2 regions of the Butyrivibrio sp. WCE2006 genome follow, and region 2 is predicted to be linked to the other one. Evidence: riboswitches for the same ligand, from Rfam matches in the RefSeq annotation. Region 2 holds a riboswitch; the other holds the start of a gene.

Region 1 (11,241 bases), on a different contig from region 2:
AAAGCTCGCACTTTCGCCTATGGTAAGTCATAACACTGATAATCATGAGACAGCCTTCATGACTTCAATTGATTATGTAGGAACAACCACCGGAATATCAGCTGCGGAGAGGGGACTTACAGCCAGAAGCTGCGTGCAGGATGATGTAAATCCTATGCATTTCAGAAGACCCGGACACATGTTTCCTCTTGTTGCTAAAAAGGGCGGAGTTATAGAGCGCCCCGGCCATACTGAGGCGACAGTAGATCTCATGAAACTTGCAGGACTTAAGGAATGTGGTCTTTGCTGTGAAATCATGGCAGATGACGGCACAATGATGAGAGGAGATGACCTTAGAAAGCTTGCTGAGCGCATGGGAATCACTTTTATTACTATTCCTCAGCTGGTGGAATATAGAAAGGTATACGACAAACTTGTTGAGTGTGTTGCGATTGCAAAAATGCCAACAAAATATGGAGAATTCACGGCGCACTGCTATATCAACAAGCTAAACGGCGAGCATCACGTAGCACTGGTACTCGGAGATATAAGTGACGGCAAAGATGTCCTCTGCAGAGTGCACTCAGAGTGCCTTACAGGAGATGTATTTGGCTCCCTTAGATGTGACTGCGGACAGCAGTTTGATGCTGCTATGAAGGCAATTGCCCAAAATGGCAGAGGAGTGCTTTTGTATATGAGACAGGAGGGCAGAGGAATCGGCCTTGTTAATAAGCTCAAAGCCTATAAGCTTCAGGATGGCGGAATGGATACCCTTGATGCCAATATAGCCCTTGGTTTCCCCGGAGACCTTAGAGAATATTATACAGGCGCTCAGATTTTGAGAGATATGGGAATTCATTCTCTGGAGCTGCTTACGAATAATCCTGACAAGGTTTATCAGCTGGAGGATTATGGAATTGAGATTACAAAAAGAGTTCCGATTGAGATAAAAGCCAACAGCTATGACATTTTTTATCTAAAAACAAAGAAGATCCGCATGGGTCACTTACTGGAGGTGTAATTGTATGAAAATCTATGAAGGAAAACTGGTATCAGAAGGCGTTAAGGTCGGCATTGTTGTGGCAAGGTTCAACGAGTTTATCACATCCAAGCTCCTTGGAGGTGCAATTGATGGCCTTAAGCGTGAAAATGTAAAGGAAGAGGATATTGAGGTGGCATGGGTTCCCGGGGCTTTTGAGATTCCGCTTATTGCTAAAAAGATGGCTGACAGCAAGAAATATGATGCTGTAATCTGCCTTGGAGCAGTAATCCGCGGAGCGACCTCCCACTATGACTTCGTTTGCTCTGAGGTATCAAAGGGCATTGCGCAGGTGAGTCTGAATTCGGAAGTTCCTGTAATGTTTGGAGTTCTTACCACGGATACCATTGAACAGGCAGTGGAGAGAGCAGGCACAAAGGCTGGAAATAAGGGCTTTGAATGTGCTCAGGGAGCCATAGAGATGGTGAATCTCATAAGAGAAATGAACTGAAAAAAAGTGGAGGAGATGGTGTGAGATAAACACCATCTTCCAATGCAGTCGGCTTTAGTGATTCATTCCATATATGCCCCTTTCATTGGGCTTACGGCATGTTCACTAAAGAGCTTCAAAACACCCTTTTTATATTTCATATCTTTGGGTTTCCAGTTTTTCTTTCTCTCAATAAGAATGTCTTCAATTTCCTTCTCGGTTTTGCGTTCACCTTTTACACCGATGATATTGAGCTTTCTCTCAAATACGTCCAGTTCTATGAGGTCTCCTTCTTCCACAAGTGCAATGGGACCACCATCTGCAGCCTCCGGTGAGCAATGACCGATCACCGGACCGGTGGATGCACCGGAGAATCTTCCATCCGTAATAAGTGCGATAGTTTTACCAAGCTCTTTATCAGAGCTAATTGCCTCGGATGTGTAGAACATTTCAGGCATTCCACTACCCTTAGGGCCTTCATATCGGATAAATACCGCATCTGACTTATTAACCCTGTGGTGAAGCACTGCATCAAGGCATTCCTCTTCTGAGTCGAAAGGTCTTGCAGTCAATATAGCCTTAAACATCTCTTTAGGGCAGGCTGTATGCTTTATAACAGCCCCTTCAGGCGCAAGATTCCCTTTAAGGATTGCAATGCTTCCATCCGTTCCTATCGCATTGTCATAGGGCCTTATTACATCCTCCTTTGAAATCTTCACACCATATCTTTCTCCGAAAGCAGCAAGAAGCTTTGCACACTTTTCATAAAAGTTGTTATTTTTTAACATATCGAGATTTTCACCGAGAGTCTTACCTGTAACAGTCATGGCATCAAGGTGTAAAAGTGGCCTTAGTTCTTCCATTATTGCAGGAACACCGCCCGCGTAATAGAAAACCTCTGCAGGCCATTTACCTGCAGGTCTTACATTCAGAAGGTAATGGGCATTTCTGTGTAATCGGTCAAAGGTTTCTCCTGTTATCTCTATACCAAGCTCATGTGCAATGGCAGGTAAATGAAGCAGACAATTTGTGGATCCTGATATTGCAGCATGAACCAGGATAGCGTTTTCAAAGCTTTCCATCGTAACAATTTTTGATGGTCTCATGTTATCCATTCCAGCTATCAGGGCAGCTCTTTTTCCGGATTCATATGCATAATCCAGTAAATCTGCAGACATGGCTGGCATCAGAGCACTTCCGGGAAGTGACAATCCCAGAGCCTCTGCCATAATCTGCATAGTTGAGGCTGTTCCCACAAAAGAACAAGCTCCGCAGCTTGGACAGGCATTACGTTTGGCAAAATCAAACTCTTCTTTCCCTATTTCTCCTCTTTCAAACTTTGCGCTATACATACCAAGCTGTTCAAGAGTCAGCATATCAGGGCCTGCATTCATCGTTCCTCCGGAGATAAAAACAGAAGGCATATCAACTCGCATCATCCCCATAAGATTCCCGGGTACGCCCTTGTCACAGCTTGCAATGAACACTCCTGCATCAAAAGGAGTTGCCATGGCCTGAATCTCGATCATACCGGCGATCATCTCCCTGCTGGCAAGACTATAATTGATGCCATCTGTCCCCTGGCTTTCACCATCGCACATATCTGTGCAGAAATAACGGGCGCCGAATCCACCTGCATCCTTTACGCCTTTTCTCACCATCTCGACTAATTTATCAAGATGACCGCTTCCCGGATGACTGTCACCAAAAGTGCTTTCGATAAAAATCTGTGGCTTGGACAAATCCTCCTTTGACCAGCCTGTTCCCAGGCGTAAAGGGTCCATTTCCGGTGCTTTTTTCCTCATTTCCTGACTTTTAAGTTCCATATATTATCTCTCCAAGCAATTCACATTTATATCTAACATTATGACATTCCTACATTAAAAATCCAAGAAAGCTTCCATCAAGTAATAAAAATAGTATGACTTTCAGCCATACATAATATGCGTGGTAAATAATTGTTAATAATTAATTAAGAAAACATCAACACTCATCTTATAAATAGTCATTAAAATAATATTGAAACATTATAATCTATTCTGGTTCAATTTTTCATATGGAACTGTGCTATGATCGTTGACTGATTCAAGCTTAGAGGTAAAATATGGCAAATCCGATATTGTACATTAATGCTTGTGTAAGAAAAGAATCAAGAACCGCTATCCTCGCTCAAAAGCTTCTTAAAAAGCTGGAGCAGCCTTATGATGAGGTTAGACTTGAAGGTCTTACTTTTCCTACTGTTAATGAGGACTATCTTGGTAAGCGCGATAAGCTTATTTCAGAGGGTGACTTTAATAATTCTATGTTTGATCTTGCCCGTCGTTTCGCAGAGGCAGAGTGCATTGTTATAGCTGCTCCATTTTGGGATTTATCTTTCCCTGCCATGTTAAAGCAGTATCTGGAGCTGGTTAATGTCGTAGGAATCACATTCAGGTATTCGGAAGAGGGCATTCCTATCGGTCTGTGTAAAGCATCCAGAATATTCTATGTGACTACAGCAGGTGGGAATTTTGTCCCCAAAGCCTACGGTTTCGAATATGTTAAGGCGCTGGCACAGAGCTATTATGGCATTGAGGATGTACGTCTCATAAAGGCTGTCGGCCTGGATATCTATGGCGCTGACGTGGATGCTATTATGCGCTCCGCAGAGGATGCTGTGGAAAATATGAAAATAGATTAATTGTTCAAAGGAGAACTGTATGAAACTCTATCATACAAGCGATGTGATTATTAAAGATCCCAGTATCACAAGAGGCAGGAAAAATGCGGACTTTGGGCAAGGTTTCTACTTATCTTCTGACCTGGAGTTTTCCAGAAGATGGGCTGTAAAGGATTCACTTATAAACGAATACGAACTTGATGAAAATGGTCTTGAGATAATCCGTCTGTCAAGGAATGCTGATTGGTTTGAAAAAATCATGAAAAACAGGCGTCTTGAGGATACTCTGCCTGCTGATATAGTGATAGGTCCCATCGCCAATGACACATTATTTGATACTCTGGGGATTATTGGAAGCGGCTTTTTAAGCAGCGACGAAGCTCTTTCTCTTCTGATGATCGGTCCTGAATATACTCAGGTAGTGATAAAGACCCAGAAGGCTTTGGATCAGCTAGTCTGGCAAAGAGCCTTTGATGCAGGTCAGGATGAAGAACTTTTAGAAACTATCAGAAAAGAACGCGAGCAGTATCAGATTGATTTTTCTGAAGCGATGAAAAAAATGTAAAGCTCAATGTTTCTAAAAACAATTCCCTCTTTAGTCAGAGTAATGAAAAGTCAAATCTAAAAAGGAATGGCACTATAAGTAGTACGACACAAACGGTACATATATGAGGGAGTTAAAATGGCAAAGAGGGCACAGGTAAAAGAAAATTTCATGGGTACTGAAAAGGTCAGCAAACTTGTTATCTCAACCGGAATCCCACTCATGCTGAGTCTTTTGATAAATTCACTGTATAATCTTGTGGATTCAGTATTCGTTTCAAGAATATCTGAAGATGCGTTAACAGCATTATCTCTTGCAGGCCCTGTCCAGCTAATTGTTTCATCGCTTGGACTTGGAAATGCAGTAGGACTAAATGCAGTAATATCCAAGGCACTTGGTGAAAAGAGACCTGATAAGGTTAAGAATTCTGAGCACATGATGGGAATAGGAATAGTAGCTATCAGAATTCTTGCGATAGCATATCTTTTGTATATACCCGGAACTGTGTTCGCGGCAGGTCTTCAGGGACTTTCCTACGGAACCAGAAGCATGTTCATTACAATGATAAGACAAGCAATATTACCTTTGATTTTTGCATATACAATCAGTCAATTCGGTAATATCAGTTTTGTGTGGATAGCATTTGTGATAGCGGAATTATTAGGACTTCCTGTAGCTGTTTTGACATGGAAAAAGAGCTTAAATGACGCAACTATCAATCTTCCGGGTTTGGAGCAGGAGATGAATTCTTAAAGGTAAACATGTTTCCGTTCACTTAAGCGCATTTTTTTGTAAAAGGAGAGAATATGATCACGGTAAATATTTATTACACAGGAACTAATGGAAGTGCACGCAAGTTTGCAGAGGATATGGAGAAAAGTGGTACTGCGCAAAAAATACGTTCTGAAAAGGGAAATGTCAGATATGAATACTTTTTCCCTATGAATGATCCGGAAACAGTGCTACTGATCGATGCGTGGGACAGCCAGGAGGCGATTGATATTCATCATGAATCACCGATGATGAAAACTATAATTGAATTGCGTGAAAAATATGATCTTCACATGAGAGTTGAAAGATATACATCAGACATTATGCCTGAATCAGACGAAGGATTTATAAGAGCATGATTAAATCAATATCTCATTTCTGTTGTACCCTGTAATTAAAGTGGTTAGGGCTAAGCTGTTTGTGACATACCCTGTTCAAAATAAGTACACAAACTGTTAACATCCTATTAAATTTGAGTTAAGGAAGTGCTGATAAGATAACTATATCGAAGGACGAAGACCTTTGATGAAATTAGAAACAATAATCTTTTTCATAACGCTGTCTGGTTTAGAACCAGACAGCTCCTCCCTTAAATATTCAGGCTGTCATGCGTAATTCGTGTGGCAGCCTTTAATAATGCAATTAGTCACCAAAAGATGAAAATAAAATGCATAAATTCGCCAAACCTGTGATATATTGTTTCAGTACAGATTGTTAAAATAATAACTGTAACAAGACAATATTATTATTAAGAGGGAAGGTGAAATCCATGTTGACAAACACAACAGTCACAATCATCATTGCAGCCATTATTATTTTGGCAATTCTTATCATAGCAGCAGGCTATGTGAAAGCTCCGCCGGATAAGGCATTTATCATATCCGGTATCAGAAGAGTTCCACGTATTCTTATTGGTAGAGCAGGAGTTAAAGTTCCATTCCTCGAAAGAGTTGATAAACTCTATCTTGGACAAATGACAGTAGACATTAAAACAGAGCAGTCTGTTCCTACCAATGACTTCATCAATGTAAATGTTGATGCAGTAGCAAAGGTAAGGATCGGAACAACTCCTGAAGCAATTCAACTCGCTGCTAAGAACTTCTTAAACAAGTCTCCTGAGCAGATTACTATGGATCTTCAGGATTCACTGCAGGGTAATATGCGTGAGATTATCGGTACTTTGGCTCTTAAGACTATCAATACCGATAGAGACAGCTTCTCAGATCAGGTTATGGAGAAGGCTTCAAGAGACATGAATAAGCTTGGTATCGAGATTCTTTCCTGTAACATCCAGAATGTAACAGATGAAAATGGTCTTATCAGTGATCTTGGTATGGATAACACAGCTAAGATCAAGAAGGATGCAGCAATTGCGAAAGCTCAGGCTGACAGGGACGTGGCTATAGCAAAAGCTGAGGCTGACAAGGCAGCTAATGATGCAAGAGTTCTTGCACAGACAGAGATTGCTGAAAAAAACAATGCACTTGCCATCAAGCAGGCAGAACTTAAGAGAGAAGCTGATACAGCAAGCGCTGTAGCTGATGCAGCTTATGAGATTCAGACTCAGGAACAGCAGAAGTCAATTCAGACAGCAACTGTTAATGCTCAGATTGCAAAGGCTGAACGTGAAGCAGAACTTAAACAGAAGGAAGTTATTGTAAAACAGCAGGAACTTGCCGCTGAAATTGAGAAGAAGGCTGATGCTGAGAAATATCAGGCTGAGAAAAAGGCTGAAGCAGAGCTGGTTCAGAGACAGAAAAAGGCTGAGGCTGCCAAGTACGAGCAGGAGCGTGAGGCTGATGCAAAGAAGGCACAGGCTGAAGCTCAGAAGTACGCTGCAGAGCAGGAAGCTGCAGGTATCAAGGCAAAATATGATGCTGAGGCTGCAGGTATCGCTGCAAAAGGTAAGGCAGAAGCTGAAGCAATCAGAGCAAAAGGTATCGCGGAAGCAGAAGCTATGGAGAAAAAAGCGGAAGCATACAAGAAGTACAACGGAGCTGCTATGGCTGAGATGATGATCAAAATCATGCCTCAGATGGCTGCTGAGATTGCTAAGCCTCTTTCACAGATTGATAAGATTAACATCTATGGAACAGGGGATGGCTCAAATGGTGCAAGTCAGATTTCAGGAAACATGCCGATTGTTATGAAGCAGGTATTTGATACCATGTCAGAGGCAACAGGTGTTGATTTCACAGAAATCATGAGAGCCGGCACGTATGATGCCAAGGTTAACAAGAACATTAACCTTAGCGGGGACGGAGTGAATGTTACCATTGATAAAGATAACAATTAAACAGCCGGGAAATTTGCGAGGCAGAATTTGGAGTATTCTACTATAAGACGTGCAACCTTATTGCTTTTTATGAGTAATCCATCGCGGTACATCTTATAGGACTCAATATAAGAAGCAATAGCTGTACGGAGTTTTCCCTTTTTAAAGGGCATAGGATAAACTTCAATATAGTGATTTTTGCAATATGTAAGTAGTTCCTGCAGAGAAATAAGTGATTCCTTCTTTTTCTGCAGGAACGGTAAATACATAGCCATTCTTTCTGTAAACAACCAGTACATGGTGTCTTGGTAGAGCATATTGAAAGTATGCTCCTGGATATACCGGATCTGATCTTCAGTTATGTTGTAGCTTATTTCATTTGTTTTTTTCATATTAAGACTCACAGTACAAGTATAGGAAGAGTAATGAAAACTGCGACAAGAACAATCGTACCAACGGCAGCGAGTATTCTGTTTCTGATGTCGCTCACATTTCTGTACTTTCCGTTATATTCTATAGTATCTATGATTTTATCTTTATTATCATACGGTTTCATGATAAATACCTCAAAATGTAAAAATGCACACACTTCTTGTGTTGTATAAAGCATAGTCACAAATTGTGTAGATTCTGCATCGGAAGGCTTAAAAATTTATAAATAGCTCTAAAAATTATTATTACTATGCAAATATGTGAATTTAGAATTTTTTTATAAATACTGCCCTGATTCTGTAAGAATAGTAATTGACGCTAATATTGTTAGTATATGATAACGTCACAGATAAGGCAATTACAGAAAGACAGGGAAGCATGGGCCGGATTATTTTTGTTGTCTAAAGTTAACATAGTAAAAATTTTATATAAGTTTTATACATTTTTAACAAATAGATAGTAGTTTTAGGGTACCGAATGTGACATATGGTAGAAAAATTAAATCTTATATAATTTTTTGTTGCGCAAGCAAATACTCTCAATTATAATTCCAATTTGTAATATTCAGGGCAAAGCAGGTGAAAGCCTGTGGCGCAAAGCTATAGGGACTTTAAAATGTCAGCCAGTTGCATCTTAAATATTAAGATTTGAAGCATGGGACATGATTCCATGCTTTTTTTGCTTTTTAAGAGATTATTCTTTTTGAAGCAAAAATGTATCGCGGGAGAGTTATCCTGCCTGCAAAAATCTGGTCACATGATTATATGTGGCTATAACTACTTGCGTTATAGAAATGCCGTTACTGTTTCTATAAGGCAAATGCACCGTTTTTTATTCAAGATTGCAAATGACAATCGGAAAGGTATTTTATGAACACAAAAAGTAGAAACATGGTCCGTCGTATTATTCTCATAGCCTCTATCCTTGCACTGCTTATGTCATTTTTCATAGGCCTTATTGGCTTTAATCATATTAAGAAGGCTTATTTCACTTCCTTCCAGGAAGGCTTGCATGCTGCAGCTATCCTTTTGGAAGATGAATTATCCAATCAGATTTCAGGAGACTGGACATTGGGAGAAGATGGTCAGCTCTTAAAGGGTGAGACACCTGTACATGATTTGTATCAGGGACAGCTTGATGAACTTAATAGAAAGACAGGTATGCACTATACTGTATTCTTTGGTGATACACGTTATATTACTTCACTTAAAGATGCTGAAACAGGGGTGCGTATGGAAGGCACTAAGGCATCAGACGTTGTAGTAGATGAAGTATTAAGAAAAGGTGATGAGTATCTTGCTGCTAATTTTGAAATCGCAAATCAGAACTGGTATGCATATTATCTTCCTCTTAAAAACGCTGATGGCTCAGTTATTGGTATGATTTTTGCCGGCCGTGATACAACAATTGTTGACGGTAACATGAGAGCTGCAGGTTTAGCAATAATAGCAACATTTTTGATATTCTTTGTATTTAATCTTATAGTTGCACGTATTCTTATCACAAAAACTTCAAATTCCATCAAAGACATCACAGATGGTCTTAAGAAGCTGGAAGATGGTGAGCTTTCATTCTATATTGAAGATCGTACATTTAACCGTAAGGACGAGCTTGGTGTTATTGCTGCAAGTTCAGCGCAGGTTCGTGACAAGCTTCAGGATGTTATCAGCGCTACAAAGAAGCTTTCTGAAGATGTAACTAAGTCAGGTGAGACTCTTGCAAGTTCAGCAGAGTCAGCTTCACGTGTTGCAGAGCAGGTTACATGCGCTGTTGAAGATATCAGCCGCGGAGCAGCTTCACAGGCTGAGAGCATGGAAAGCTCTGTAAACAATACAAATGAGATGGGCGACAGTATCGATGAGATTACAGATAGAATCGAGAGTCTCTCAGCTGCAGCAGATGAGATGTTAACAGGTGCAAATCGCACAGTTGATACACTTAGCGATCTTATGAATAAAAATGAGGATGTTATGACATCCATGAAGGATATCAATGATCAGATTCGTCTTACAAATGATTCAGTTATGGACATTGCCGAGGCGTCAAATGTAATCACACAGATAGCAGAGCAGACACATCTTCTTTCTCTTAATGCAACAATAGAAGCTGCAAGAGCAGGAGATTATGGTAAGGGATTCTCAGTTGTTGCTTCAGAAATCGGTATTCTTTCTTCAGAGTCAAAGAAGGCTGCTGTTTCAATTAGTCAGATAGTTGAGACTCTTGTAGCAGAATCAAAAAAGAGTGTTGAGACTATGCAGAGACTTGGCGAAAGCATGCAGGAGCAGAACGCACAGCTTACATCTACAAAGGATGATATGGATGTTGTTGTATCCAATGTAAATAACGTTGATAACTCAACCAGAATGATTTCTGAAAAGATTCATCTCCTTAACCAGCTTAAGGCAAGCTTTACTGATATTATTTCAGAGCTTTCAGCTATTTCTCAGCAGAATGCAGCATCTACTGAGGAAACAAATGCTTCAATGGAAGAGCTTAATTCTACATTTGCGCTTATAAGCAATGCGGCTAATGATCTTCGTGATATGGCTGAAACACTTAATGAGAAGATGGATTTCTTCTCACTTGATAAGATGTCAGCATAATCGTTATAGCTGATAAATATTCATAGTAATCATAAGGATTTAATTATGGAAAGGTATGGCTTCGGTCATACCTTTTTGAATGCATTCTTTTTATATCTATATCATAGATTTAACTGTACAAAAAACTATAAAAAATAGTCCAATATTTATGATGTATCAGCGAGAAAACTCCTTCCTACATAGTCGGTGGGGGATGAATCGCTGACACTCAGTGCTTTGCTTTACTATATCGTCCTGTCTTTTCATATTTTCTTTTGTGGTCATCCGTGCGCTGGCTTTCTATATATTTTTTCACTGTCTCAAGTGAAACGGATCCGGTTGTGGCGCAAAAATAACTCCTGCTCCAGAAAAGAGCATCTCCCCACAGATATTTTTCTATATGTTCACGATATTTGATTCTGACTTCTTTAGAGAGCTGGGACTTTAAGGTGTTTATCAGTTTTACCGGAGCAACATCCGGAGGCATGGAGATAAGCATGTGTATATGATCCTCATCTGTCTCAGCAGAA
Region 2 (11,241 bases):
AGCCTCCACAAGCTGTCATGCTAAGAACCATTGTTCCAGCAAGAAGAATAGATAATACTTTCTTTTTCATGTTACCCTCCTTATTGTGCACTTTGCTAACCAAGTAAATTGGTTAGCGGTTACTTTTGCGCATAAGTTTTATGCTGAAATAAAAATACCACGCAAACTGGAAAATTACAAGTGAAAAAAGCAAACTTTTTCCGTATTTTATCACACCTTATGCGCGAAAGCTGATTATAACTGGCTTTGGGCAATTTTTAATAATTCTAAAAGTTTTATAAAAAAAGCAATGTGCATTAATATACACATTGCTCAAACGATTCAGAAATATACGATTTAATATTGTGTAGGTTGTATAGGTCTACAATTTCTTACAAACACAAAAAACGCTTCGGATGAATCTTATTATGTGAGGTAAATCTGCCGGATACACTAATTTGTACCAATGGATATGTAACAACTTAATATATTGTGTATCAGCTGATGGTTTTAACAGTATCGCGAATTATAAGCTCAGTTGGAAGCTGAATTTGCTTGGGAGTTTTTTCACCATTAATTCTCTTTAGGAGAACATCTGTAGCCATGATGCCTTTTTGCTTAACATTCTGATGAACAGTGGTAAGGGCAGGGCGGTGCAGCTGACCAAGAAGAGTGTCATCGAAACCGGCGATTGAGATATCATCCGGGACATGGATTCCTCTGTCCTCAAGTGCACACATAATCTGAACAGCATACAGATCTGAAACACACATTATTGCATCAAACTCCATTGCGCGTTTGCAAATATACTCCAGAGATTCATTTATTTCATCACTTCTGGGCTGAATCTTCAGGAACCAATCCTCCTCAAAATGAATGCCATTACCTTCAAGTGCATATTTATAACCGGAGAATCGCTCATAATCGACACCATTCATATTATCAGACAGGAAGGCTATTTTTTTATGACCTTGCTTAATCATATAGTTGACCATATCAAAGCAGCCCTGTCTGTCATTAAGTCCCACATTTATAAAATGCTTCAATCCTTCAATACTATAAGTATCGATGCAGACGATGGGCTTTTTATATTTCTCACTGACACGAATTCCGTCATCATCAATCATTCCGAATAGAAGAAGTCCATCTACGTTCCAGGTAGAAACGTGCCTCATGATCTCGTCGGTATCACGGGAAATATAAAGCATCATGAAATAGCCTGCATTCCTGATTGATTCCTCAATACCACCAATAAGCTCAGATACAAAAGGATCCATGAGCAGATTTTCATATTTATCAGCTCTTGCCTTAAGGGCAACTCCGATTATCTTGGATTCGTTCTGTGCAAGATTTCTTGCATTGATGTTGGGGACGTAATCAACTTTTTTCAGATAGTCCTCTACAATTTTTATCGTGGCAGGGGAGACCTCTCTGGTTTTCCCGTGAATCACGTTGGAAACTGTGGTGGTACTCATATTTAATTGCTTTGCAATCTCTTTAATTGTTATCATAAAAAACCATCACCAAAAAAATTTAACTTTACAAAAGTTTAAAAATGATTATAGTGTAAAAATATCACAGCAAAAATGCGCTGTCAAAATTCGAAAATGCACATAATATAAGAAACTTTTGCGTTAAAGTTGCAACAAATCAAATTTTTCTTTGAAAGGAATCCAGAATGAACACAGTTTACGGCAAAATAAACCCTATGAATGCGATTACACAGGAGATGGTAACATCACTAAGTGATAAAGTAATAGAAATCCCTGCTGATATTCCCCACGGCGATATGCCCGGAGATAAGATAGAGATTGGAGAGAGTCATATTGCCAAGGCTAAGACAATTTTCCCGTTGCTGCTTAAGGAGCTTTCCAAGGTTACAGCTGCTAACCCTTTTGGAAGAGCGGTTATTACAGTTTGCGGAGGATCAGGAGTAGGTAAATCTGAAATAGCATCACTGCTTTCATATATGCTTGAACAGTCTGGCATCGGAAGCTACACAATGTCAGGAGATAACTATCCTCACAGAATTCCTATGTACAATGACGCAGAGCGACTTCACACTTTCAGACAGTGTGGTATAAGAGGCATGGTCGATGGCGGTGCCATGAATGAAGAGAACTACAAAATAGTTAAAACTTTTCAGGAACAGAATGACGATGCAAATGCAGAGCATGTTAAGGAATATCCCTGGTTTGCTTCATATCTTGATGCAGGTAAGAAGGGACTTGATGCTTATCTTGGAACCCCTAATGAAACAGATTTTGCTGAAGTTGACACAATTCTTGCAGCATTTAAGAATGGTGCAGACAAGCTTTGGCTTAAGAGAATGGGAAGAGATGAGACAACTCTCTGGTACGATGAAGTTGATATGTCTAAGAAGCAGGTTCTTATTATTGAGTGGACACACGGAAATACAGACTGTATGAAAGAAGTTGATATTCCGATATTACTTAACTCCACTCCCCAGGAGACATTAGAGCATAGAAGAAGCCGTGCCCGCGATGGTAAGGTTGACAGTCCTTTCACAATGATGGTTCTTGAGCTTGAGCAGAACAAGCTGGTCGCACAGGCACATAAGGCTAAGATCATCGTAAGCAAGCAGGGCGAGATCATAAGCTATGATGAATTCAAAAAGCTTATGAATATTTAAAGTCAGATTTCTGAATGTAAGAAATTTGGCGATTTCTGAAAATAATTAAAGGGAATCATTGGATTATTCAAGCACTGTATCTTGAGAAAATATAACGATACTACGCCTTAATTAAAACGGTAAAAAGTGAAGTATGAAAGGAATATAAATGAGTAAATTTGTAGATAACGGTCCTATGCTTAATGCATATCCGGACAGCTGTGGCGGTACACTTGGTGACATAGTAACCATGCTTGAGAAGGAGGAGTTTAAGGACACATTCAGTTCTTTTTACATTCTTCCCAGCATTTATAACACAGATCTTGACAGAGGATTTTCTGTTATTGACTATGGCATCAATAAAGAACTTGGTTCAAAGAGTGATCTTGACAGACTTCGTGCACTTGGAATTGATCTTAAACTCGATTTTATTTTGAACCATGCTTCAGTTCTTTCACCTCAGTTTCAGGACTTACTTAAAAATGGTGAAAAATCTAAGTATGCTGACTTTTTCATAAACTGGAATAAATTCTGGGATGGCTGCGGAGAGATGACTCCTGAAGGTTACATTCAGCCTGATGAGAAATATATCAAGGATATGTTTTTCAGAAAGCCGGGACTTCCTATCCTTATGGTTCGCATGCCCGATGGAAAAGAGATTCCTTACTGGAACACTTTTTATCAGGAAGTTCAGTACAGAAGACCCGACGCTCAGGATATTATTGAAGCGGTAGAGGAGTACAAGGAAAAGAACGGCTCTGCTAATCCTGAAGAGGATAGACAGGGCGGCGGAAGATTACAGTATATGACTGCAGAGAGAATCGCAAAGATTGTCTGCGAAGGTCTTGATGAAGGCAAAAAGCCTGAGGAAATAGATTTTGGCAAATACGAAGAGTACCGTGATGCAGTTCTTGAGTATCTTGCAAATGGAAGAAAATATCTTGGTCAGATGGATCTGAACATAAAGTCTGATCTTGTTTGGGAACATTATGAGAATACTTTAAGGACCCTCTCTGAGTATGGTGCCGCAATAGTAAGACTTGATGCATTTGCTTATGCACCTAAGGAACCCGGCAAAAAGAATTTCCTTAACGAGCCTGATACATGGGATGTTCTTGAGAGAGTTAAGGGCATCGCTGATAAGAATAATCTCAGACTTCTTCCGGAAATACATGACAGCTACGGTGCAGGAATTTACGAGAAGGTTGCCGGCAAGGGCTACATGACCTATGACTTCTTCCTTCCCGGACTTCTAATTTATGCTATGGAGAAGAAGAACGGCGAAGTTCTTGCCAGATGGGCTAAAGAACTTATGGATAAAAACATCCGCGTCGTTAATATGCTCGGATGCCATGATGGTATACCGGTTCTTGATCTTAAGGGCTTTATTCCTGATGATGAGATTGAAAAGCTCATTGATGTGGTTGTTGGAAGAGGTGGCCTTGTAAAGAATCTTCACGGCCAGAAGAACATGTACTATCAGGTTAATTCTACATATTACAGTGCTCTTGGTGCAGAAGATAAGAAGATGCTTTTTGCAAGAGCAGTGCAGATGTTTATGCCCGGAAAGCCGCAGGTTTGGTATCTTGACCTTTTTGCAGGTGAAAATGATCACGAGGCTGTAAAGAGAGCAGGTGCAGGCGGACATAAGGAAATCAACCGTACCAATCTGACCAATGAACAGCTTGGAGAGCTTATGAATAAGCCGGTTGTTCAGAAGCAGCTTGAACTCTTGAGACTTAGAAACACAAATCCTGCATTTGGCTTCGAATCAAAGCTTACACTTGAGCAGGATGGCTCTGTTCTTAAATTCATATGGGAAAAAGATGGACACAGAGTAGCACTTAAGGCTGACTTTGCAACATATGATTACGAAATAGAGCAGTAAGTATACAGATTCCAAAAAGCAAAAGAGCGAGAAATGTACTATTATAGTCAATGGTACTGATTAAGAAGATAACAATATTTGAATTTAAGCTATTTTTCTTTAATATTGTGTTTTACTTATGAACCATTCTGTAGTATATTATCACTTGGTTAATTAGTAAATTCTTGTTATGGATATGAACATTCATTATGCTCATATCCATAATCATGTGAAGCAGAATGGAGAGATATCATGGTAAAAGCAGTAGTTGGAGCAAACTGGGGTGATGAGGGAAAAGGTAAGATCACAGATATGATGGCCGACCAGGCTGATGTGGTTGTACGTTTTCAGGGAGGCGCAAATGCAGGACATACCATAGTTAATCAATATGGCAAATTTGCACTTCACACACTTCCTTCAGGAGTATTTCATCAGAATATAACAAATATTATTGGAAACGGTGTTGCACTTAACATTCCTGTTCTTATCGGAGAACTTAAGAGCGTAACAGATAAGAATGTTCCGATGCCTAACCTTCTTATATCAGATCGATGCCAGATAGTTATGCCTTATCACATCCTTTTTGATCAGTATGAAGAGGAGAGACTTGGTGGAAAGTCATTTGGTTCAACCAAATCAGGCATCGCACCATTCTATTCAGATAAATATGCAAAGATCGGTTTCCAGGTTAATGAGCTTTTTGACGAGGAGCTTCTTAAAGAAAAGGTCGAGAGAGTTCTTGTAACAAAGAACATCCTTTTAAAAGAGCTTTATCATAAGCCTGAGATCAGCCCTGCAGAGCTTCTTGATACTCTTCATGAGTGGAGAGATATGGTTAAGCCTTATGTTGCTGATACAGCACTTTTCCTTGAGAAGGCAATCAAAGAGAACAAGACAGTTCTTCTTGAGGGTCAGCTTGGAACAATGAAAGATCCTGACCACGGAATTTATCCTATGGTTACATCATCTTCAACACTTGCAGCATACGGTGCAATAGGTGCAGGAATCGCTCCTTATGAGATCAAGCAGATTGTTGTAGTAAATAAAGCTTATTCATCAGCAGTTGGTGCAGGTGCATTTACTTCTGAAATCTTTGGTGATGAAGCAGATGAACTCAGAAGACGCGGTGGAGATGGCGGTGAGTACGGTGCTACTACTGGTCGTCCTCGTCGTATGGGATGGTATGACTGCGTAGCAAGTAAGTATGGTTGCAGACTTCAGGGTGCAACAGATGTTGCGTTCACTGTACTGGATGTACTTGGATATCTTGATGAGATTCCGGTATGCGTAGGCTATGAGATTGACGGCGAAGTTACTAAGGACTTCCCTGTAACACATCTTCTTGAGAAGGCTAAGCCTGTATATGAGACACTTCCCGGATGGAAGACTGACATCCGCGGAATTAAGAAGTATGAGGATCTTCCTGAGAACTGCCGCAAGTATATCGAGTTTATTGAGAAGGAAATCGGCTATCCGATCACAATGGTATCTAATGGTCCCGCAAGAGAGGATATCATCTATCGTGAGAGCCCTTTGAACAAATAAGTAATTATTCTGAATAAGTTTTTGTGTCTGAATTATATGTTTTAGGCATTTAAAGATTTCACCGGGCTGCCACGCTTGTGACAGCCCTTTATTATGGAGATAAAGCGATGGAAAATAATAAGACACCTATGTTTAAGCGTGTACTTGCGATTCTTGGGATAGTATTACTTCTTGGAGTTTATGTAGTGTTCTTCATTCAGGCTGTTTTTGGAAAAACAGGTCCTGGAAGCGCTTTTGCTGCCTGTGCTGCCGCGACTGTTGCAATCCCGATACTTGTCTGGCTTATTCTCTGGGTTTACACAGCACTTACAGGAAAGAGAACAGTAGCTTCAGCAGATCCATATGGAAGATTTGAATCCGATTCAGTTAGTGATTCTGGCGATAAATCAGAAGGAAAGAAGATTTCTACTGTAGTTTTTGATATCGGAAATGTACTGGTGGATTTCTGCTGGGAGGATTTCTTAAGGAATAAGGGTTTCCCGGAAGAAATGGTTCAGAGGATAGGAGATGCCAGTGTTCGCACTGATGAATGGAATGAATTCGACAGAGGTGTACTTGATACCAAAGGTATTGTTGATGGTTTTGTAAAAAACGATCCTTCCATAGAAAAGGAGATAAGAGATGCTTTTTCAGATTTTAGCGGACTTTTGAGAAAAAGAGAGCGCACGCTTCCCTGGATAAAGTCACTAAAAGAGAATGGATATAAGGTACTTGTACTTTCAAATTTCTCAAAGCAGGCCCTTGAAGCCAATCCCTTTATGAATGAGTTTCTTGATGAAGTGGATGGCGGAATCCTTAGCTACAGAGATAAAGTGATCAAGCCTGACCCGGCAATATTTAATCTGCTGACTGAACGCAATCATGTTAATCCTGAGGAATGTGTATTCATTGATGATACTGAGAAGAATATAGCAGCTGCAAAAGCACTTGGGTTTAATGGTATTGTATTTAAAAACTATGAACAGGTTGACTCTGAACTCAACAGACTTGGAGTTTGCTGGAACTGATATATGTCAGGATTAATTAGAAAAACAGTGGTAAAAAAGAATTACGATAATTATGTGAAAAATATATTGACATCAATTATCAATAGTGTTATTTTATTACAGTATGAAAACAAAGCAGAGGATTCCACTCTCACCCTGCGGCACAGCTGGCAGAGGTTAATACATTTTAAATAAGACATATATAGTTTGTCGTATTTTTTGAGTGTTAAGTGGATTCTTTTGCGAGAATCCATTTTTTATTGTTTCGTTTATTGAATTGGAGGTACAAAACAATTAGCAACAACGATTTATTCATCAATGAACAGATCAGAGACAAAGAGGTTCGAGTAATTGGGGCCGACAATGAGCAACTTGGAGTAATGTCAATCCAGGAAGCAAGAAGACTTGCAGATGAGGCAGGAGTTGATCTGGTTAAGATTGCTCCCAATGCAAAACCACCGGTATGTCGTATCGTTGACTATGGTAAGTTCAAATATGAACAGCTTCGCAAAGAGAAGGAAGCTCGTAAAAAGCAGAAGACAGTTGAAATTAAGGAAATCCGTTTGTCTCCCAATATTGATACAAACGATCTCAATACTAAGGTTAATTCTGCTAAGAAGTTTCTTGAAAAAGGAAACAGAGTAAAGGTAACACTTAGATTCAGAGGACGTGAGATGGCTCATATGGGTGCCAGCGTTCATATTCTTACAGATTTCGCTGAGGCACTTGGCGATGTGGCTGTAATTGATAAGCAGCCTAAGGTTGAGGGACGTAGTATGACCATGTTCCTTACAGAGAAGAAGTAATTTGTTTGTATCTCTTCAATAACCCAATAGGAGAGTTACATATATAGTAATTATTCAGCACCATGTTTATTGGATGATTACACTGCTAGAATAGCAGAGCATTTAGTATTTACAGCATAGGAGGATATTAGTTATGCAGCACAAGATGAAAACAAACAGATCTGCTGCCAAGCGTTTCAAGGTAACAGGCACAGGTAAGCTGATCCGTAACAAGGCGTATAAGCGTCACATTCTTACAAAGAAGTCTACAAAGAGAAAGAGAAATCTTAGACAGCAGGCAGTAGTTGATGCTACTAATGTTAAGACAATGAAGAAGATTCTGCCTTACGTTTAATCTTAAGAGCAGTACCAGTTATTCGAAAATATTTAGGAGGAAACCGAAATGGCAAGAATTAAAGGTGGCATGAACGCCAAGAAAAAGCATAAAAGAGTTTTAAAGCTCGCTAAGGGCTATAGAGGCGCTAGATCAAAACAGTACAGAGTTGCTAAGCAGTCAGTTATGAGAGCACTTACATCAGCTTTCGCTGGACGTAAGCAGAAGAAGAGAGATATGAGATCTCTTTGGATCACACGTATCAATGCAGCAGCTCGTCTTAATGGTATGTCTTATTCAAACCTTATGCACGGTCTTAAGCTTGCAGAGGTTGAGATCAACCGCAAGATGCTTGCTGAGATGGCTGTAAATGATCCTGAAGGATTCAAGACACTTACAGAGATCGCTAAGCAGAAGATCGCTTAATAGATATAGAGAATTAGGAGCAGTTATACAGGATTAACCTGTATAGCTGTTTTTTTTGATTTTCTCTTAGTGCGTTCAAAAAAGACAAGCTATTCATGAAAAATAAGTTAAATAGAGAGCCTTTGGAAACATTATACTTGGATAGCGTTTCCAAAGGCTTTTTTAGTGCGAATTCAGGAAACTATAAATGAAATTATTTTTTGAAGTTTTCCAAAAAGCATTGATTATTATTATCAAATGTTTTATGATATCAAACATGTTTGTTATGAAAAACGTTTTTTTATTAAATTAGAATTTACTGTTTTTATCAGGATATTTTTAGTAATTAAATAAGTTAGCTATTTGGGGCAAAGCTATCGCAAGATAGTGACGCAAAGCTAGAGGGTCTGTCATGAAGGGCAGATAGCCAGCTGCCTGCGCTAGGAAGCGTAGAATATGGTTTATTTTGCCTTGTTTGAATATCTGTTTCAAGCAAGGCTTTTTTTTATCATAAATTTCGCAAGCGAAATTCTTATTTGAGAAGGTGTTAAAATGTCAGGAAACAATAAGGTATTTGAAAAACTTCAGGAATATTCAGAAAGGCATACAACTCTTACTAAGTGGGTATATACAATGATAGTCGTTGCAATACTCATAACTACAGCGACTTTGTATGCGATGAATAAGTCAGCTTCCGCCGTAACGCAGGATGGTGCAGGGGATGTGGGTATGGTACTGAATAATTCTGAAGGAACAGCAGGCAATACCGGTGATGATACTGATCAAAATGCTCAAAGTGATTCAGACAGCGACTATCAATCAGATAGTGATGCTGCAGGAAATACCGGATCTGAAACCGATAGTGCATTAAATGATAATACTGATAATAACAATTCTGGAGATAGTGATGATATCTCGACAGATAGTGGTGAGGACAATGATGAAGAGAATTCATCAGAAATCGCCGGAGACAATGATGAAGGTATTTCAGTAGATGGCACTGGCAGTAATGGAGAGGATTCTGCATCAGGAATTACAGGGGATAATGGAGAGGATTCTGCATCAGGAATTACAGGGGATAATGGAGAGGATTCTGCATCAGAAATTACAGGGGATAATGGAGAGGATTCTGCATCAGGAATTACAGGGGATAATGGAGAGAATTCCACTTCAGGAAGTTCCGGGGATAACAAAGAAGATTTCTCTAATGGAAGCACTGTATATAATGATGTAAATACATCATCGAAAGGTGCTGGAAATGACACTGTAGAAGATACATCTGCAGAAAGTCAGGAAGCTCAGGATAGTTCTGATAGTGCAGACAAGTCCAAGGGGATCAATAGCAAGTCTGATTCAACGGAAAATGGTGGCGAAACTGATATACCGGAATCTGTTGATGTGGCAGAGTACATTACAAAAACTGTAATTGAACGAGAATTAGTAGATGGAAGCTGGGAAGAAATTGGTGAGGAAGATATAAGACCCGGTGACAGACTTAGAATAACAATCAAGTACATTCTTCCCAAGGAAGCTACTGTTAGTGACAACATTTATTATGAACTGCCTGAGCAGTATGGAGTAGCCGAGCCCCAGACAACACCTATAGAGAATGCTGATGCCAGTGCAGAGGTTACTGATGGAAATCAGATAAAAATACATTACAGTGATGAATATAAGAAAGAAACACTAAACGAAGTAATTTTTGATGATGATGATAAAAAATTAAACAATGGGACATCGACTGAAGCTACTACTGACAATAATGATGAAAAACTAAACAATGAGACATCGACTGAAGCTACCACTGAAAATGATGATGAAATAATAGAAAATGAGCTGCCGACTGAAGTTACTGCTGCAAGTGAAGAGACTACAGAAAGCAACGATGCTGTAAATGAAGATTCTCAGAAAACTAATGAGGATTCAAAAAGCAATGAGGATGTAAAAAACACTGAGGGCATTGATGATCTTTTAGGAAAAATATTTGTTATGACAGCCCATGCAGCATCAGATGAGACACAAGAGTCGGAATTTGTGGTCTATTCAAGTGTTGATGGAATGAAAATCAGAAATGTGACCATAACTAAAAATCCTGAAACACATTGGGAAAATGGTAACCTTGCTTATAGCGGAGGAACAGAAATAGAGTCCGGGGCACAGGTTAGTGTAAATGACACAATACTGTTTACTCTCGATTATCTGCTTGGAATAGGAACTATAAATGAAAATGACAGAGTCATTACATTTAACCTTGAGGAACGTGGAATTAAAGTAAAAGATGATGTTTCTGACTATATTTTTAATTCTGATAATGTAAAGGTTGGTACTTTTTCTGTAGCAAGAGGTACCGGAATTGTCACCTTTGACTTTTATGAGGAATTTGCTAAGCAGAATTCTTCACAGATCATTTATGGAAATTTTTACTTTACAGCGAAAGCAGACCTTGGCGAGAATGAGACAGAAAAGGATATAACCTATGACTTTGGTGACAAGCTTGTTTTCACAATAAGGTATATAAAAGACAGATATTATGATCTTTTCCTCACAAAAGATGTTAATTACAACAAAGAGACAAAAGAAGCGTCCTACAATATTGTTATAAGTACAAACCATGGTACTGATGGACCTGTATTATTAGAGGATATTATCAGAGTTTATAATAATAAAAATAATGATACAAATGAGAACCCGGATTTTGAGAATGAATT

The links. A riboswitch is a leader RNA that binds a small molecule or an ion and turns the genes downstream of it on or off. The one in region 2 is predicted to bind cyclic di-GMP.
Region 1: linked by a shared signal. The riboswitch ahead of T501_RS09155 (methyl-accepting chemotaxis protein) and the one ahead of T501_RS04650 (SpaA isopeptide-forming pilin-related protein) in region 2 are both predicted to bind cyclic di-GMP.

The regions. Positions count from the first base shown of each region.
Region 1 covers NZ_JNKH01000011.1:36-11,276, reverse strand. Annotated here, with positions in the region: gene T501_RS09200 (bifunctional 3,4-dihydroxy-2-butanone-4-phosphate synthase/GTP cyclohydrolase II) at 1-1,000, shown strand, start outside; gene ribH (6,7-dimethyl-8-ribityllumazine synthase) at 1,005-1,469, shown strand; gene ilvD (dihydroxy-acid dehydratase) at 1,532-3,274, opposite strand; gene T501_RS09185 (NAD(P)H-dependent oxidoreductase) at 3,553-4,128, shown strand; gene T501_RS09180 (DUF3990 domain-containing protein) at 4,148-4,672, shown strand; gene T501_RS09175 (MATE family efflux transporter) at 4,790-5,404, shown strand; gene T501_RS09170 (putative quinol monooxygenase) at 5,458-5,781, shown strand; gene T501_RS09165 (flotillin family protein) at 6,192-7,718, shown strand; gene T501_RS09160 (hypothetical protein) at 7,715-8,089, opposite strand; gene T501_RS21270 (hypothetical protein) at 8,098-8,253, opposite strand; cyclic di-GMP riboswitch class I at 8,688-8,763, shown strand; gene T501_RS09155 (methyl-accepting chemotaxis protein) at 8,999-10,732, shown strand; partial or broken gene tnpA (IS200/IS605 family transposase) at 10,941-11,241, opposite strand, start outside.
Region 2 covers NZ_JNKH01000004.1:84,908-96,148, forward strand. Annotated here, with positions in the region: gene T501_RS04605 (ABC transporter substrate-binding protein) at 1-70, opposite strand, end outside; gene T501_RS04610 (LacI family DNA-binding transcriptional regulator) at 477-1,490, opposite strand; gene T501_RS04615 (nucleoside/nucleotide kinase family protein) at 1,658-2,632, shown strand; gene T501_RS04620 (alpha-amylase family protein) at 2,781-4,499, shown strand; gene T501_RS04625 (adenylosuccinate synthase) at 4,731-6,023, shown strand; gene T501_RS22020 (HAD family hydrolase) at 6,131-7,030, shown strand; gene infC (translation initiation factor IF-3) at 7,282-7,815, shown strand; gene rpmI (50S ribosomal protein L35) at 7,949-8,149, shown strand; gene rplT (50S ribosomal protein L20) at 8,198-8,554, shown strand; cyclic di-GMP riboswitch class I at 8,891-8,972, shown strand; gene T501_RS04650 (SpaA isopeptide-forming pilin-related protein) at 9,086-11,241, shown strand, end outside.